3 regions of the Erwinia rhapontici genome follow, and region 2 is predicted to be linked to each of the others. Evidence: predicted binding sites of a transcription regulator. Region 2 holds the regulator's gene; each other region holds the start of a gene.
What was found. The regulator PhoB, encoded in region 2, activates phosphate uptake and scavenging genes when phosphate is short. The targets are predictions, from matches to a motif close to CTGTCATAAAACTGNCNNAT.
Positions count from the first base shown of each region.

Region 1: pstS (phosphate ABC transporter substrate-binding protein PstS) is a predicted target of PhoB. The motif match lies at 2,089-2,108, and genes of this name have one in related genera.
Region 3: LJN55_RS22420 (MIP/aquaporin family protein) is a predicted target of PhoB. The motif match lies at 2,665-2,684, and genes of this name have one in related genera.

Region 1 is NZ_CP085627.1:5,040,308-5,044,931, forward strand. Features, by position in the region: gene LJN55_RS23290 (serine hydrolase domain-containing protein) at 1-191, shown strand, start outside; gene LJN55_RS23295 (LysR family transcriptional regulator) at 133-1,074, opposite strand; gene LJN55_RS23300 (DMT family transporter) at 1,170-2,063, shown strand; gene pstS (phosphate ABC transporter substrate-binding protein PstS) at 2,340-3,380, shown strand; gene pstC (phosphate ABC transporter permease PstC) at 3,479-4,441, shown strand; gene pstA (phosphate ABC transporter permease PstA) at 4,438-4,624, shown strand, end outside.
Region 2 is NZ_CP085627.1:1,048,585-1,053,208, reverse strand. Features, by position in the region: gene LJN55_RS04925 (PstS family phosphate ABC transporter substrate-binding protein) at 1-378, opposite strand, end outside; gene phoR (phosphate regulon sensor histidine kinase PhoR) at 398-1,711, opposite strand; gene phoB (phosphate response regulator transcription factor PhoB) at 1,735-2,424, opposite strand; gene sbcD (exonuclease subunit SbcD) at 2,637-3,860, shown strand; gene LJN55_RS04905 (AAA family ATPase) at 3,857-4,624, shown strand, end outside.
Region 3 is NZ_CP085627.1:4,865,525-4,870,148, forward strand. Features, by position in the region: gene hslU (HslU--HslV peptidase ATPase subunit) at 1-384, shown strand, start outside; gene LJN55_RS22405 (1,4-dihydroxy-2-naphthoate polyprenyltransferase) at 549-1,475, shown strand; gene rraA (ribonuclease E activity regulator RraA) at 1,582-2,067, shown strand; gene zapB (cell division protein ZapB) at 2,142-2,381, opposite strand; gene LJN55_RS22420 (MIP/aquaporin family protein) at 2,827-3,669, shown strand; gene glpK (glycerol kinase GlpK) at 3,704-4,624, shown strand, end outside.

The DNA of each region.
Region 1 (4,624 bases), 1.1 Mb from region 2:
TGTCGGCTGAGGGTATTTTTGGCCAGATGATTGCGATCGACCAGGCGCAGAAACTGGTGATTGTTCAGTGGTCCGCCTGGCCACAGGCAGAACCGGCATCAGATGCCCAGCCGCTCGAAGCCTCTTTGATGTTTAATGCGATTGCGAATGCGCTGTCTGGTGCTTCAGCTTCTCCAGCAAAAAATCGATAAGCACCCGGCATTTAGGGGGAAGATAGCGATTGGGATGATACAAAATCCATGACATCCCGTAATAGGATGTCATGTAGTCCCATTCGGGAAGTACCTGAATAATCTGTCGGTTATCCATGACCTGTTGCGCGGAAAAGCGCGGCAGGCACCCGATGCCCAGATGATGAATGATGCCTTCCAGCCTCGCTTTGCTGTGATTTGAGGCAAAGCGCCCGTGTACCGCAACGCTGATTTGCTCTCCGCTGGCGATATGACGAAACTTCCACTGATTATCCCCGGGCACTTCTCCCAGATAAATACAGCTGTGCTGCGTTAAATCCTGCGGGTGCTGCGGAATACCGTGCTGTTGCAGATACTCTGCGCTGGCACAGAGCACGTGCCTGACAGGAAACAGCGGGCGTGCCGCCAGCCCCGGAGGCGGGGTATCGGTAATGCGGATCGCCAGGTCAACATTGTCATTGATTAAATCCACCATACGATCGGTGAGCATCAGTTGCAGATCCACCTGAGGGTAGCGCTGTAAAAACTCAGCCACGTGCGGGGAGATGAGATCCTTGCCGTAGGCACGCGGTGCACTGATTTTCACCCGCCCCTGCGGGGTGTCACTAATGCGCCCAGCCAGCTCAAACACCGACTCTGCGGACTGCATCATCTCAAAGCAGCGCTCCCAGGCGACGGTTCCGGCTTCTGTCAGGCGCAGCCTGCGTGTCGTCCTTTCCAGCAGTTTCACCCCCAGGGCATTTTCCAGGCTGGCGATCTGACGGCTGACCGAAGACGCGGTGCTGCCCAGCTTTTCTGCGGCCGCCGAGAAGCTGCCGAGTTCCACCACTTTCACGAACACTGCCATATACGGCAGCAGACCCATATATTGATTTGTTCTCATAGCGCACAAGTCTTGTTTACCCGTACGGATTATTCCGTCTGGAGAAAAACATCATAATCGCAGTTGGGTTTATCGCCAACGTCAGGGGAATGCAGGTGGAGAAACAACAGCGTTACGCAGAGTGGATGTTACTGGCTGTCGCCGTGGTCTGGGGAACCAGCTACGGCATGGCAAAACAGGCCGTTCTTTTCTATCCGGTCGTGGGTTTTCTGTTTATTCGTTTTTTGCTGACCTTCGTTCTGCTCTTACCCACGTTAAGGCTCTGCTGGCGCCAGGCGCTGCCCCCGGGGTTGATACTGGGTTCGGTGTTGTTGGCTATTTTCCTGTGTGAAACTTATGGGGTGGCGTTGACCTCTGCCAGTAATGCGGCATTTCTGATCAGCCTGTGCGTGGTGCTGACGCCGTTTGTTGAATGGCTGATGTTCCGTCAGCGGCCCGAAATCAGCGTGTTTATCGCCGCCGCCGTCTCTCTTTGCGGTGCCATGCTGCTGGTGGGCGGTACGCAGATTGCGATGAACAGGGGCGATCTGCTGGTGTTGGGCGCTGCGCTGCTGCGCGCGTTGATGGTGTGTCTGACGAAAAAAATGACCCAGCATCGCAATGTGCCCGCACTGGCGCTGACGGCGGTACAAACCGGGGTGGTCGCCAGCGGTTCGCTGGTAGTGTTACTGGCGACAGAGCATGGGATACCGGCCCTGCCTGAGAGTACGCTGTTCTGGGGCCCGACGCTTTACCTGGTGTTGTTCTGCACGCTGTTTGCTTTCTTCGCGCAGAACTACGCGGTGAAACGTACCTCACCGACGCGTGCCTCACTATTAATGGGGTCTGAGCCGCTGTTTGGTTCCCTGTTTGCCGTGCTCTGGTTGCAGGAGTCGCTGACGCCAGCGGCATGGCTGGGCGGGTTGCTGATTGTTGCTGCATCGCTGTGGGCCACGCGCCCGGTTAAACGTAACCCGGGACTGAGCGCGGTAATGGAAAAAACCGACTGACGTCAGCCTTCATGATTAGAGTGGCTTGTCACAAAAGTGTCATATTTCGTACATTTTACTGTCACCAAACTGTCCTATTTTGCCTCCAGCAGCAATCATTAATTATACCTTTCATACTTCAAGCTGCAGGCGCGTTGGCTACATTCGTTCGCCCGAATCACTTACAACAGTAAGCTCATCGGGACTCGCTCATTTGCCGCCTTCCTGCATCCCGAATTATTTTGGGTATAGACAAACACGGCAACTGGCCTGACTTTTTAATCCCGTGGAGGGAACATGACACTGATGCACAAAACCCTGGCTCAATTCGTCGCAGTAACCCTTTCTCTGAGCGCCGTTACTGCAATGGCCGCGACCAACCTGACCGGTGCTGGCGGGACATTCCCGGCACCTGTGTATAACAAGTGGGCAGCAGAGTACAACACCGCGACGGGCAGCCAGGTTAACTATCAGGGTATCGGTTCATCCGGCGGCGTTAAGCAGATTATCGCTAAAACCGTAGACTTCGGTGCATCAGATGCGCCGATGAAAGACGAAGATTTAGAAAAAAATGGCCTGTTCCAGTTTCCGACAGTTATTGGCGGGGTGGTACTGGCGGTTAATATTCCTGGTATCAAATCTGGACAGCTGACGCTGGATGGCAAAACCGTGGGTGATATCTACCTCGGTACCATCAAAAAGTGGAACGACCCGGCCATCACCAAGCTGAACCCAGGCGTGAAACTGCCTGATTCCAACATCAACGTGGTACGCCGCGCTGACGGTTCGGGTACCTCATTCGTGTTCACCAGTTACCTGTCTAAAGTGAACAGCGACTGGAGCAGCAAAGTCGGTAAAGGTAGCACCGTTAACTGGCCAACCGGTTTGGGCGGCAAGGGTAACGACGGCGTGGCTGCATTCGTACAGCGTCTGCCAGGGTCTATCGGCTACGTTGAGTACGCCTACGCGAAACAGAACAGCCTGGCTTACACCAAGCTGGTGGATGCGGATGGCAAAGCCATTGAACCGGGTGAGAAAAGCTTTAGCGATGCCGCGAAAGGCGCAGACTGGTCCAAATCTTTTGCTCAGGATCTGACCTTCCAGAAAGGCGACAACGCGTGGCCAATCACCTCTACCACCTTTATCCTGGTGCACAAAGAGCAGGCTAATGCTGAGAAAGGCGCCGCCGTACTGAAGTTCTTCGACTGGGCTTATAAAAACGGCAGCAAAACCACGGCTGGCCTGGACTACGCATCTCTGCCAGATTCTGTGATTGAGCAGATTCGTAGCGCCTGGAAAACCAACGTGAAAGACAGCTCCGGCAAAGCACTGTACTAAGCGATTGCAGTAAGCGCCACGATGCGTGGTGCTTATGCCCCCATGGGCCAGGCTTGCCTGGCCCGATACGTATCAGCAGTATCAGACTCGAGAATTCTATGGCTGCAACCAAGCCGGCATTCAAGGCTCCCGGAAAACAGGGTGACATCATCTTCAGCGCGCTGGTTAAACTGGCTGCGTTGATTGTGCTGTTGCTGCTCGGTGGCATTATCGTTTCCCTGATTATCTCTTCATGGCCGAGTATCCAGAAGTTTGGTTTCTCGTTCCTGTGGAATAAAGAGTGGGATGCGCCTAACGAACAGTTTGGTGCGCTGGTGCCGATTTACGGTACCGTCGTCACCTCCATTATTGCCCTGCTTATCGCTGTCCCGGTAAGTTTCGGCATTGCCTTGTTCCTGACCGAACTGGCCCCTAACTGGCTGCGTCGCCCGCTGGGCGTGGCGATTGAACTGCTGGCGGCTATCCCCAGCATTGTGTATGGCATGTGGGGGCTGTTTATTTTCGCGCCACTGTTTGCCACCTATTTCCAGCAGCCCGTCGGGGACGTACTGGCTAACGTACCGATTGTAGGATCCCTGTTCTCCGGCCCGGCATTTGGTATCGGGATTTTAGCCGCCGGAATTATCCTGGCGATTATGATTATCCCTTATATCGCTTCCGTCATGCGCGACGTGTTCGAGCAGACGCCAGTAATGATGAAAGAGTCCGCGTACGGCATTGGCTGTACCACCTGGGAAGTGATGTGGCGTGTTGTGTTGCCCTTCACCAAAAACGGGGTGATTGGTGGGGTGATGCTGGGCCTGGGGCGCGCACTGGGTGAAACCATGGCGGTGACCTTCATTATCGGTAACACCTACCAACTCGACAGTGCTTCACTGTTTATGCCGGGTAACAGCATCACCTCCGCGCTGGCGAACGAATTTGCTGAAGCGGAATCGGGCGTGCATACCGCCGCGCTGATGGAGCTGGGGCTGATCCTGTTTGTCATCACGTTTATCGTGCTGGCCTGTTCAAAACTGATGATCCTGCGTCTGGCAAAAAGTGAAGGAGCGCGCTCATGACCACGATGGAATTGCAGGCGCGTGACGAACTGCTCGCTTCACGCCGTAAGATGCAGGCGTGGCGCCGGATGAAAAACCGTATTGCCCTCGCCCTGTCGTTGCTGACGATGGCATTCGGTCTGTTCTGGCTGGTGTGGATCCTGTTTTCTACCGTGACTCGCGGTATCGACGGCATGACGCTGT
Region 2 (4,624 bases):
TTGCTGGGCATTCAGGCCGGTTAACGGGTTATCCTGATTGACCACCACCACCAGCGCATCCATCGCCACCGGAACAGCCAGCGGCTGATAACCGTAACTGTCTTCAAATAACTGGCGTTCTACCGCCTGCATCGGGCGGCTCATCGCACCTAGCTGAGCAGCCCCCGCGGCAAGCGCAGTCGGCGCAGTCGACGAACCGGCCGCCTGGATCTGCACATTCACACCGGGATACTGACGATTAAAACTCTCACCCCACAGCGCCATCAGGTTACCCAGCGTATCCGAGCCAACGCTGGTGAGATTCCCCGCCAACATGCCCTGCTTCGCCGGGACCTGCGAACTGACCAGCACCAGCGCCAGCGCGATTAACATTTTCATTGCATGGGTTCCGTGAGACTTAATGCAACGCATTCTCGACCAGTTCGGCACTGACAATCAACCTTGGTGGCAATTGAAAGCTGAAACAGGTTTCAGCGCCGGGCGTGCTGCTGATATCCAGGCGCGTATTGTGGTGGCTGAGCGCATGCTTCACGATAGCCAGCCCTAATCCACTACCGCCCGTCTGTCGGGAACGCGCTTTATCAACCCGATAGAAACGCTCGGTCAGGCGAGGCAGGTGTTCCGGTGCAATCCCGGGTCCATTATCTTTAACCTTAAACTGTGCCCCCTGCGGGCTGCGCAGCCAGCTGATATCAATACGCGTGCCATCCGGCGTATGGTTAACCGCGTTATACACCAGATTGGAGATCGCACTGCGCAGCTGCTCGTCGTTGCCAAACACGCGCAAATGCGGGTCGGTATGGAAATAAATATCATGGCGGCCGTTACTGAGCGTTTCCGCTTCACGCTGCAACACCCGCAGCATTATCGGCACATCCACGGTTTCCTGCAAATCGATTGCCGGGGCAGCTTCAATGCGTGACAAGGTCAGCAACTGTTTCACCAGGCTGTCCATGCGTTTAGTCTGCTCCTGCATGGTGTGCAGCGCCTTATCGCGCAGACTGCCCTCCAGCACGGAATCGTTCATCATCTCCAGATACCCCTGCAATACGGTGAGCGGCGTACGCAGTTCATGGCTGACATTAGCAAAGAAGTTACGTCGGGCCCCTTCCAGCTGATGCATCTGGGTGACATCACGCGCCACCAGCAACCATTGCCCTTCACTGTAAGGCATCACACGAAATTCAAGATGGCGATGGCTGTTCAGCACCAGCGTAAGCGGGCGAGAAAAATCACGCTGACGCAGATAGCGGGTAAACTCGGGGTAACGCAGCAGATTGAGGATATTCTGCCCGTTATCTTCCGGCCAGCGCAGCCCCAGCATCTGCTGTGCGAGGCCGTTGCACCAAAAAATCGTCCCCTCTTCGGTGGTCAGTACCACCGCATCAGGCAGAGATTCTGCACCGCTACGAAAACGTTTGATCAGATGACCGAGTTCACGGCGGCGGCGGCGGTTACGCGCCTGCATTTGATACAGGCCGTAAAACAGCGGTTCCCAGCTGCCACGGCCGCTGGGAGGTGTCATGCTGCGGTCAACCCACAGCCAGTGAGAGAGTCGAAGTAAGTTGTTGAAATGAAAGCCCAGCACACAGAGTACTGAGATTAACAGCAGCCAGGGGAGCCAACCCACCAGCAGCCCGAGCAGTAACGCGGGCAAACCGGCAAGCAGCAGCTCAAACAATAATCTCTTCCAGGAGAGGCGTTCCAACACGGTTCAGACTCCAGCGCGAACAATCAATAGCGTGCAGAGAAACGATAACCTGTTCCGCGAACCGTCTGCACCATACGATCGTGCCCGGTCAGTTCCAGCGCCTTACGTAAGCGACGAATGTGCACATCAACGGTACGATCTTCGACGTAAACGTTAGTTCCCCAGACATGGTTTAGCAACTGCTCACGGCTGTAAACACGCTCAGGATGCGTCATAAAGAAGTGCAGCAATTTATATTCGGTCGGCCCCATTTCCAGCGGTTGCGTGTCAGACATCACGCGATGCGATGACGGATCAAGACTCAGCCCCTGCATTTCAATCACCTCTTCCACCGCCATCGGTGAAATACGGCGCATCACCGCTTTAATACGGGCCACCAGCTCTTTGGGTGAGAAGGGTTTCGTAATGTAATCGTCGGCACCCACTTCCAGGCCACGGACGCGATCTTCTTCTTCGCCACGCGCGGTCAGCATCATAACCGGAATATCCCGGGTCATGGCTTCACGCTTCAGATGCTTAATAAACTGAATGCCGGAACCACCCGGGAGCATCCAGTCCAGCAGGATTAAATCCGGCCACGGCTCAATGAGCATACTTACTGCGCTGTCATAGTCCTCGGCTTCGATCGGTTGATAGTCATTTTGTTCCAGAACGAAACACAACATCTCACGGATTGGGGCTTCATCTTCAACCACCAGAATGCGCTTGGCCATTATTGCTCCTGCTACAGTGACAGGTTGTCACGGGGATATGCGGCGCCATTATGCGTCAGTTTTATGACACTTTTATGAAAAAAGCACCCCCTAAAAGCATTGATGGAATTAAATAAAATCCCCTCCTCATCAATATGTTTATCTGCTCTGAATAATTCGGGATGCAGGACAGGTATAATACTCCCCACGCTTTCTGCCATGAAAGGACCCCCATGCGCATCATTCATACTGCCGACTGGCATCTTGGCCAGTTTTTCTACACCAAAAGCCGGGCAGCCGAGCACCAGGCATTTCTTGACTGGCTGCTGGTTAACGCAGAAGCACAGCAGGCGGATGCGATTATTGTGGCAGGCGACATCTTTGATACTGGCTCTCCGCCGAGCTACGCACGTGAGCTGTATAACCGCTTCGTGGTCAATCTGCAGCAGACCGGCTGTCAACTGGTGGTACTGGGCGGCAATCACGATTCAGTCGCCATGCTGAATGAATCCCGCGAGCTGCTGGCCTGCCTGAACACTCGGGTGATCGCCGCCGCCTGCGACGATGTTCGTCAACAGGTTCTGGTTCTTAATCGCCGCGATGGCCAGCCAGGAGCACTGCTGTGCGCCATTCCATTTTTGCGCCCGCGCGATATTCTGCGCAGCCAGAGCGGGCAGTCAGGGCGCGAAAAGCAGCAAAGCCTGCTGGAAGCCATAACTGAACACTATCAGCAGTGCTGGCAGGAAGCGCTGAAACAGCGTGATGCACTGGGCCTGCCGCTACCCATTATTGCCACCGGCCATCTGACAACGATGGGCGTCACCAAAAGCGATGCGGTGCGTGATATCTATATCGGCACGCTGGATGCATTCCCCGCCGATTGTTTTCCCCCTGCGGACTATATCGCCCTGGGGCATATCCATCGCGCTCAGCGCATTGCCGATAGCGATCATATTCGCTACAGCGGCTCGCCGATCCCGCTCAGTTTTGATGAGCTGGGTAAAGCCAAAAGCGTGTTTCAGGTCGACTTCAGCGACGGCAAACTCAGCGCGGTCGAAGCCTTACCGATCCCGTTATTCCAGCCAATGCAGATGATCAAAGGCTCTCTGGAACAGATTGAGCAGCAGTTGGCGGCTCTCACGGCCGATCCACAGGGTGGCACCATCTGGCTGGACATTGAAATCGTCACCGATGCTTACCTCAGTGAGTTACAGCGCCGTATCCAGGAGCTGACCGAATCCCTGCCCGTAGAAGTGGTGCTGCTGCGTCGCAGCCGCGAACAGCGCGAACAGGTGATCGCCCGACAGAACAATGAAACGCTGAATGAATTGAGTGTTGAAGAGGTGTTTTCCCGCCGTCTGGCGCTGGAGGCCGAGGAACCTGAACGGCTGGAACGCGCCAGAGTGCTGTTTGCTCAAACGCTGGAAGCCGTTCGCCATGAGGAGCAGCCATCATGAAAATTCTGACGCTGCGCTTTAAAAACCTCAACTCGCTGAAGGGGGAGTGGAAAATCGACTTCACCGCAGAACCTTTTGCCAGCAACGGCCTGTTCGCCATTACCGGCCCGACGGGCGCAGGTAAAACCACCCTGCTGGATGCCATCTGCCTCGCGTTGTATCACGAAACACCGCGCCTGAAAGGCATCACTCAGTCGCAAAATGACCTGATGACCCGTGATACCGCCGAGTGCCTGGCAGAAGTGGAATTTGAGGTGAAAGGTGTTGCCTGGCGCGCTTTCTGGAGCCAGAGCCGCGCTCGCGGCGCCGCCGATGGCAACCTGCAGGCACCGCGGGTTGAGCTGGCACGCTGTAGCGATAATCACATCGTGGCCGACAAGGTCAAAGATAAGCTGGAGAGGGTAGCCAGCCTGACCGGGCTGGACTTCGAACGCTTCACCAAATCGATGATGCTGTCACAAGGGCAGTTTGCCGCGTTCCTCAATGCCGATGCCAATAAACGTGCCGAGCTACTGGAAGAGCTGACCGGCACCGAAATATACGGTCGACTGTCGGCGGCGGTGTTTGATCGCCATAAACAGGCGAAGGTGACGCTGGATACCCTGCGCGCCCAGTCCAGCGGTATGAGTTTGCTCACCGAAGAGCAGTGCGCCCTCCTTAACAGCCAGTTGGCACAAAGTGTGGAGCAGGAGCAGGTGCTTACTTCACAACAGCAGATCCAACTGAAAAAAAGTCAGGAACTGCAACAGATTGAACGCTTGCAA
Region 3 (4,624 bases), 1.2 Mb from region 2:
GACTTGATCCCTGAGTTGCAGGGCCGTCTGCCTATCCGCGTTGAACTTCAGGCGCTGACCACGCACGACTTTGAGCGTATCCTCACCGAACCAAGTGCCTCCATCACCGTGCAGTATAAAGCACTGATGAACACGGAAGGTGTGGAGATTAACTTTACCCCTGACGGCATCAGTAAGATTGCTGCGGCGGCATGGCAGGTGAATGAGACCGCTGAAAACATCGGTGCACGTCGTCTGCATACCGTCCTGGAGCGTCTGATGGAAGACATCTCCTACGACGCCAGCGACCTGAATGGCCAGTCGATTACCATTGATGCCGAATATGTAGGCAAACATCTCGACGAGCTGGTGGCTGACGAAGATCTCAGCCGCTTTATCCTGTAAGCAAACGGCTCGACACATCAGGAGGCTTCGGCCTCCTTTTTTTATATCCTGCACCAACTTGACCAGGATTAACTCCCGTTGTTAAAAAGCCGCTTACCATGACACCGATATCGTGCTGGCACTCGCCGCACTGGACCTGAAACGGATCGGAGGCGCAACCTGTCATGGATAATACTCAACTGGCTCCCCCACTCTCAATGCCCCAGGCCTGGTTGGAAAGCCTGCGTCTGCGCACACTGCCGCTGGCCTGTGCCTCGATCATTACCGGTAGCGCTCTGGCGTGGCATCAGGGGTATTTTGACCCCTCCATCGCCCTGCTGGCGCTGCTGACCACCACTCTGTTACAGATCCTCTCTAACCTGGCGAATGACTACGGCGATGCGCTGAAAGGCAGCGATACGCCGCAGCGTATCGGGCCGTTGCGTGGCATGCAGAAAGGGGTGATCACCAAAGAGCAGATGCGCATCGCGCTGATGCTGACCGTGGCCATCACCACCGGCTGTGGCCTGCTACTGATCCTGCGGGCCTGCCAGTCTCCCGCCGATATCCTCGGCTTTGTGGCGATGGGCGCGCTGGCGATAGTCGCAGCCATCGCTTATACCGTGGGGAAAAAACCTTATGGCTATCTTGGCCTTGGGGATCTGTCTGTGATGATCTTCTTTGGCTGGCTGGGGGTCATCGGCAGTAGCTATCTGCAAACACACCAGATTGATCTGCTGCTGCTGCTTCCCGCCAGTGGCTGTGGCCTGCTGGCGACCGCCGTACTGAACGTCAACAACCTGCGCGATATCGACAGCGACCGGCAGAATGGGAAATTTACGCTGGCAGTTCGCCTGGGTGCACATGGAGCACGCCGCTATCATGCCGTGCTATTAACCACCGCACTGGCCTGCTTTGCTCTCTACAGTGCGCTGGTCGGCCTGCGTCCGGTGGGTTGGTTATTCCTGCTCGCGGCACCTCTGTTGTGGCAGCAGGGACGTTTCATTTTGCGAGAAACCAGTGCACTGGCGATGCGACCCATGCTGGAAAAAACCGTTAAAGCAGCCCTGCTGATCAATATCCTGTTTGCCATCGGCTTAGTGTTCAGCTAAACGCGATGTGCTTGACCCATCGCAATTTTTAACAATTGATGATTTTGCCAACAGTGGCCTTTAAGCGATATACTTAGCCCTCCTGCGGCAAACAGACGAAACCCCTATGAAATACGATACTTCAGAACTGTGCGACATCTACCATGAAGATGTGAATGTCGTTGAACCGCTTTTCTCAAACTTTGGTGGTCGCACCTCGTTTGGTGGGCAAATCACCACGGTAAAATGTTTCGAAGATAACGGGCTGCTCTATGATTTGCTGGAGGAAAACGGCCGTGGTCGTGTTCTGCTGGTTGATGGTGGTGGTTCAGTACGCCGTGCGCTGGTGGACGCCGCGCTCGCAACGCTGGCTCAGCAAAATGAGTGGGAAGGCATTGTGGTGTATGGTTCTGTTCGCCAGGTGGATGATCTGGAAGAACTGGATATCGGCATTCAGGCCATCGCGGCTATTCCTGCCGGGGCTGCAGGTGAAGGCATTGGTGAAAGCGACGTGCGGGTGAACTTTGGTGGCGTCACGTTCTTCTCCGGCGATCATCTGTACGCAGACAACACGGGAATGATCCTGTCCGAAGACGCGCTCGACATCGAATAAAGACGAACATATAAAATGGGTGCCCCAGGGCACCCGTTTTCTGCTTGCTTCCTGCTTTTACGCCAGGTGCAGCATTACACCTCTTCCATTTTTCCCAGCAAAGCCCGCAGACGATCCTGCCAGACATGCTGCTCTTCTTTTAACTGCTGATTTTCACGCACCAGCGCATCACTGCTGCCTGCTGCCTGCTGAACCTGCTGGTTCAAATTACCGTTTTGTTCTTTAAGCTCTTCGATTTCCATCTGCAACAGCGTGATGGTATCAATCGCCTGCTGCACTTTCGCTTCCAGTTTCTCGAATACTTCAAATGACATGTCTATAACCTCTCCTAATCGCAGGGCGTTGATGATGCTAGCCGCAGGGGTGAGGAATGAACCGGCATTCCGCGGATAACAACGATTCTCCGATTGTAAGTAGAGCGACAGCTCAAGTCCAGCAGCGAACCCTTACAGGGCGTAGTCTGTAACAATTTTCAGTCTATACCTGGTCTCATTAACATCTTCCCCCTCCTGATGTAAGGTCAGCGTTAAATAATTGCGCATTTCACACGCGATCAAACGCGCACCAGGTCGTTTTTGGAAAGCAAAAAGACGCGAAAACGCTCATTTTTATGACACAGAACACAATTTTTGATTTCGCTATTTCTCGTTTATGCTCGTTAACGATAAATTCACAACAGCCCTACATAAGATTTGGGTGATTCACGGATGAAGCAAAACTAAGAAGCTAAACCATTAACCTCGCCTTCAGGAATTCATCATGAGTCAGACAACAAGTACACTTAAGGGGCAGTGCATCGCCGAGTTTCTCGGCACTGCCACGATCATCTTTTTCGGTGCTGGCTGCGTGGCCGCAATGAAAGTTGCCGGAGCCAGCTTCGGTCAATGGGAAATCAGTATTGTCTGGGGCCTGGCCGTTGCGATGGCCGTCTATCTTACCGCCGGTATTTCAGGCGCTCACCTGAACCCCGCCGTCAGCGTCGCTCTGTGGCTGTTCGCCAATTTCGAAGGCCGTAAAGTGCTGCCGTTTGCTATCGCTCAGGTAGCGGGTGCATTCTGCTCCGCCGCACTGGTGTACGGCCTGTATCACAATCTCTTCCTCGATTACGAACAGACACATCATATGATACGCGGCAGCGTTGAAAGTCTGGATCTCGCCGGTGTCTTCTCCACTTATCCAAATCCACTGATCAGTGTAGGTCAGGCATTCCTGGTTGAAATGGTTATTACCGCTATCATGATGGCATTGATTATGGCGCTGACCGATGACGGCAACGGCCTGCCGCGTGGCCCGATGGCACCGCTGCTGATTGGTTTACTGATCGCGACTATCGGTGCCGCAATGGGCCCACTGACCGGCTTTGCACTGAACCCGGCACGTGATTTCGGACCTAAGCTGTTCGCCTGGGTGGCTGGCTGGGGTAATGTTGCCTTCACCGGTGCCCGTGATATTCCGTATTTCCTTGTTCCGATCTTTGGCCCACTGATCGGTGCAAGCCTCGGTGCCTTTGGCTACCGCGCCCTGATTGCCAACAACCTTCCGGGTAAGGTTGTGGAGAAACAGGAAAAATCAGCACCGCGCGCTGCACAGCGTAAAGCGTAATCCTGCTCATTGCTTACACCATCAGGAATCTATTATGACCGTAGAAAAAAAATACATTGTCGCACTCGACCAGGGAACCACCAGCTCCCGCGCCGTGATTCTGGATCATGACTCCAATATCGTTGCGGTATCACAGCGTGAATTCCAGCAAATCTACCCGAAAGCGGGTTGGGTTGAGCATGACCCGATGGATATCTGGGCGTCACAGAGCTCCACCCTGGTCGAAGTCCTGGCACATGCGGACATTAACTCTGACGAGATTGCCGCGATTGGTATCACCAATCAGCGTGAAACCACCATTGTGTGGGACAAAGAAACCGGCAAGCCGATTTACAACGCCATCGTCTGGCAGGACCCGCGTACCGCCGACTACTGCTCGAAGCTGAAAAAAGAAGGCCTGGAAGAGTACATCCGTCATACCACGGGTCTGGTGATTAACCCGTACTTCTCCGGCACCAAAGTGAAGTGGATCCTCGACCACGTGGAAGGCTCCCGCGAGCGTGCACGCCGTGGCGAACTGCTGTTCGGCACCGTCGACTCCTGGCTGGTGTGGAAAATGACGCAGGGACGGGTTCATATCACCGACTACACCAACGCCTCCCGTACCATGATGTTCAATATTCACAAGCTGGAGTGGGATCAGCGCATGCTGGACATTCTCGATATCCCGCGTCAAATGTTGCCGGAAGTGAAATCCTCGTCAGAGGTTTACGGCCAGACTAACATCGGTGGTAAAGGCGGAACGCGTATTCCAATCGCCGGTATTGCGGGTGACCAGCAGGCGGCGCTGTATGGCCAGCTGTGCGTCCAGCCGGGTATGGCGAAAAATACCTATGGCACGGGCTGCTTTATGTTGATGAACACCGGTACAGAAGCGGTGACCTCAACACATGGCCTGCTGACCACCATCGCCTGCGGCCCACGTGGCGAAGTGAACTATGCGCTGGAAGGTGCG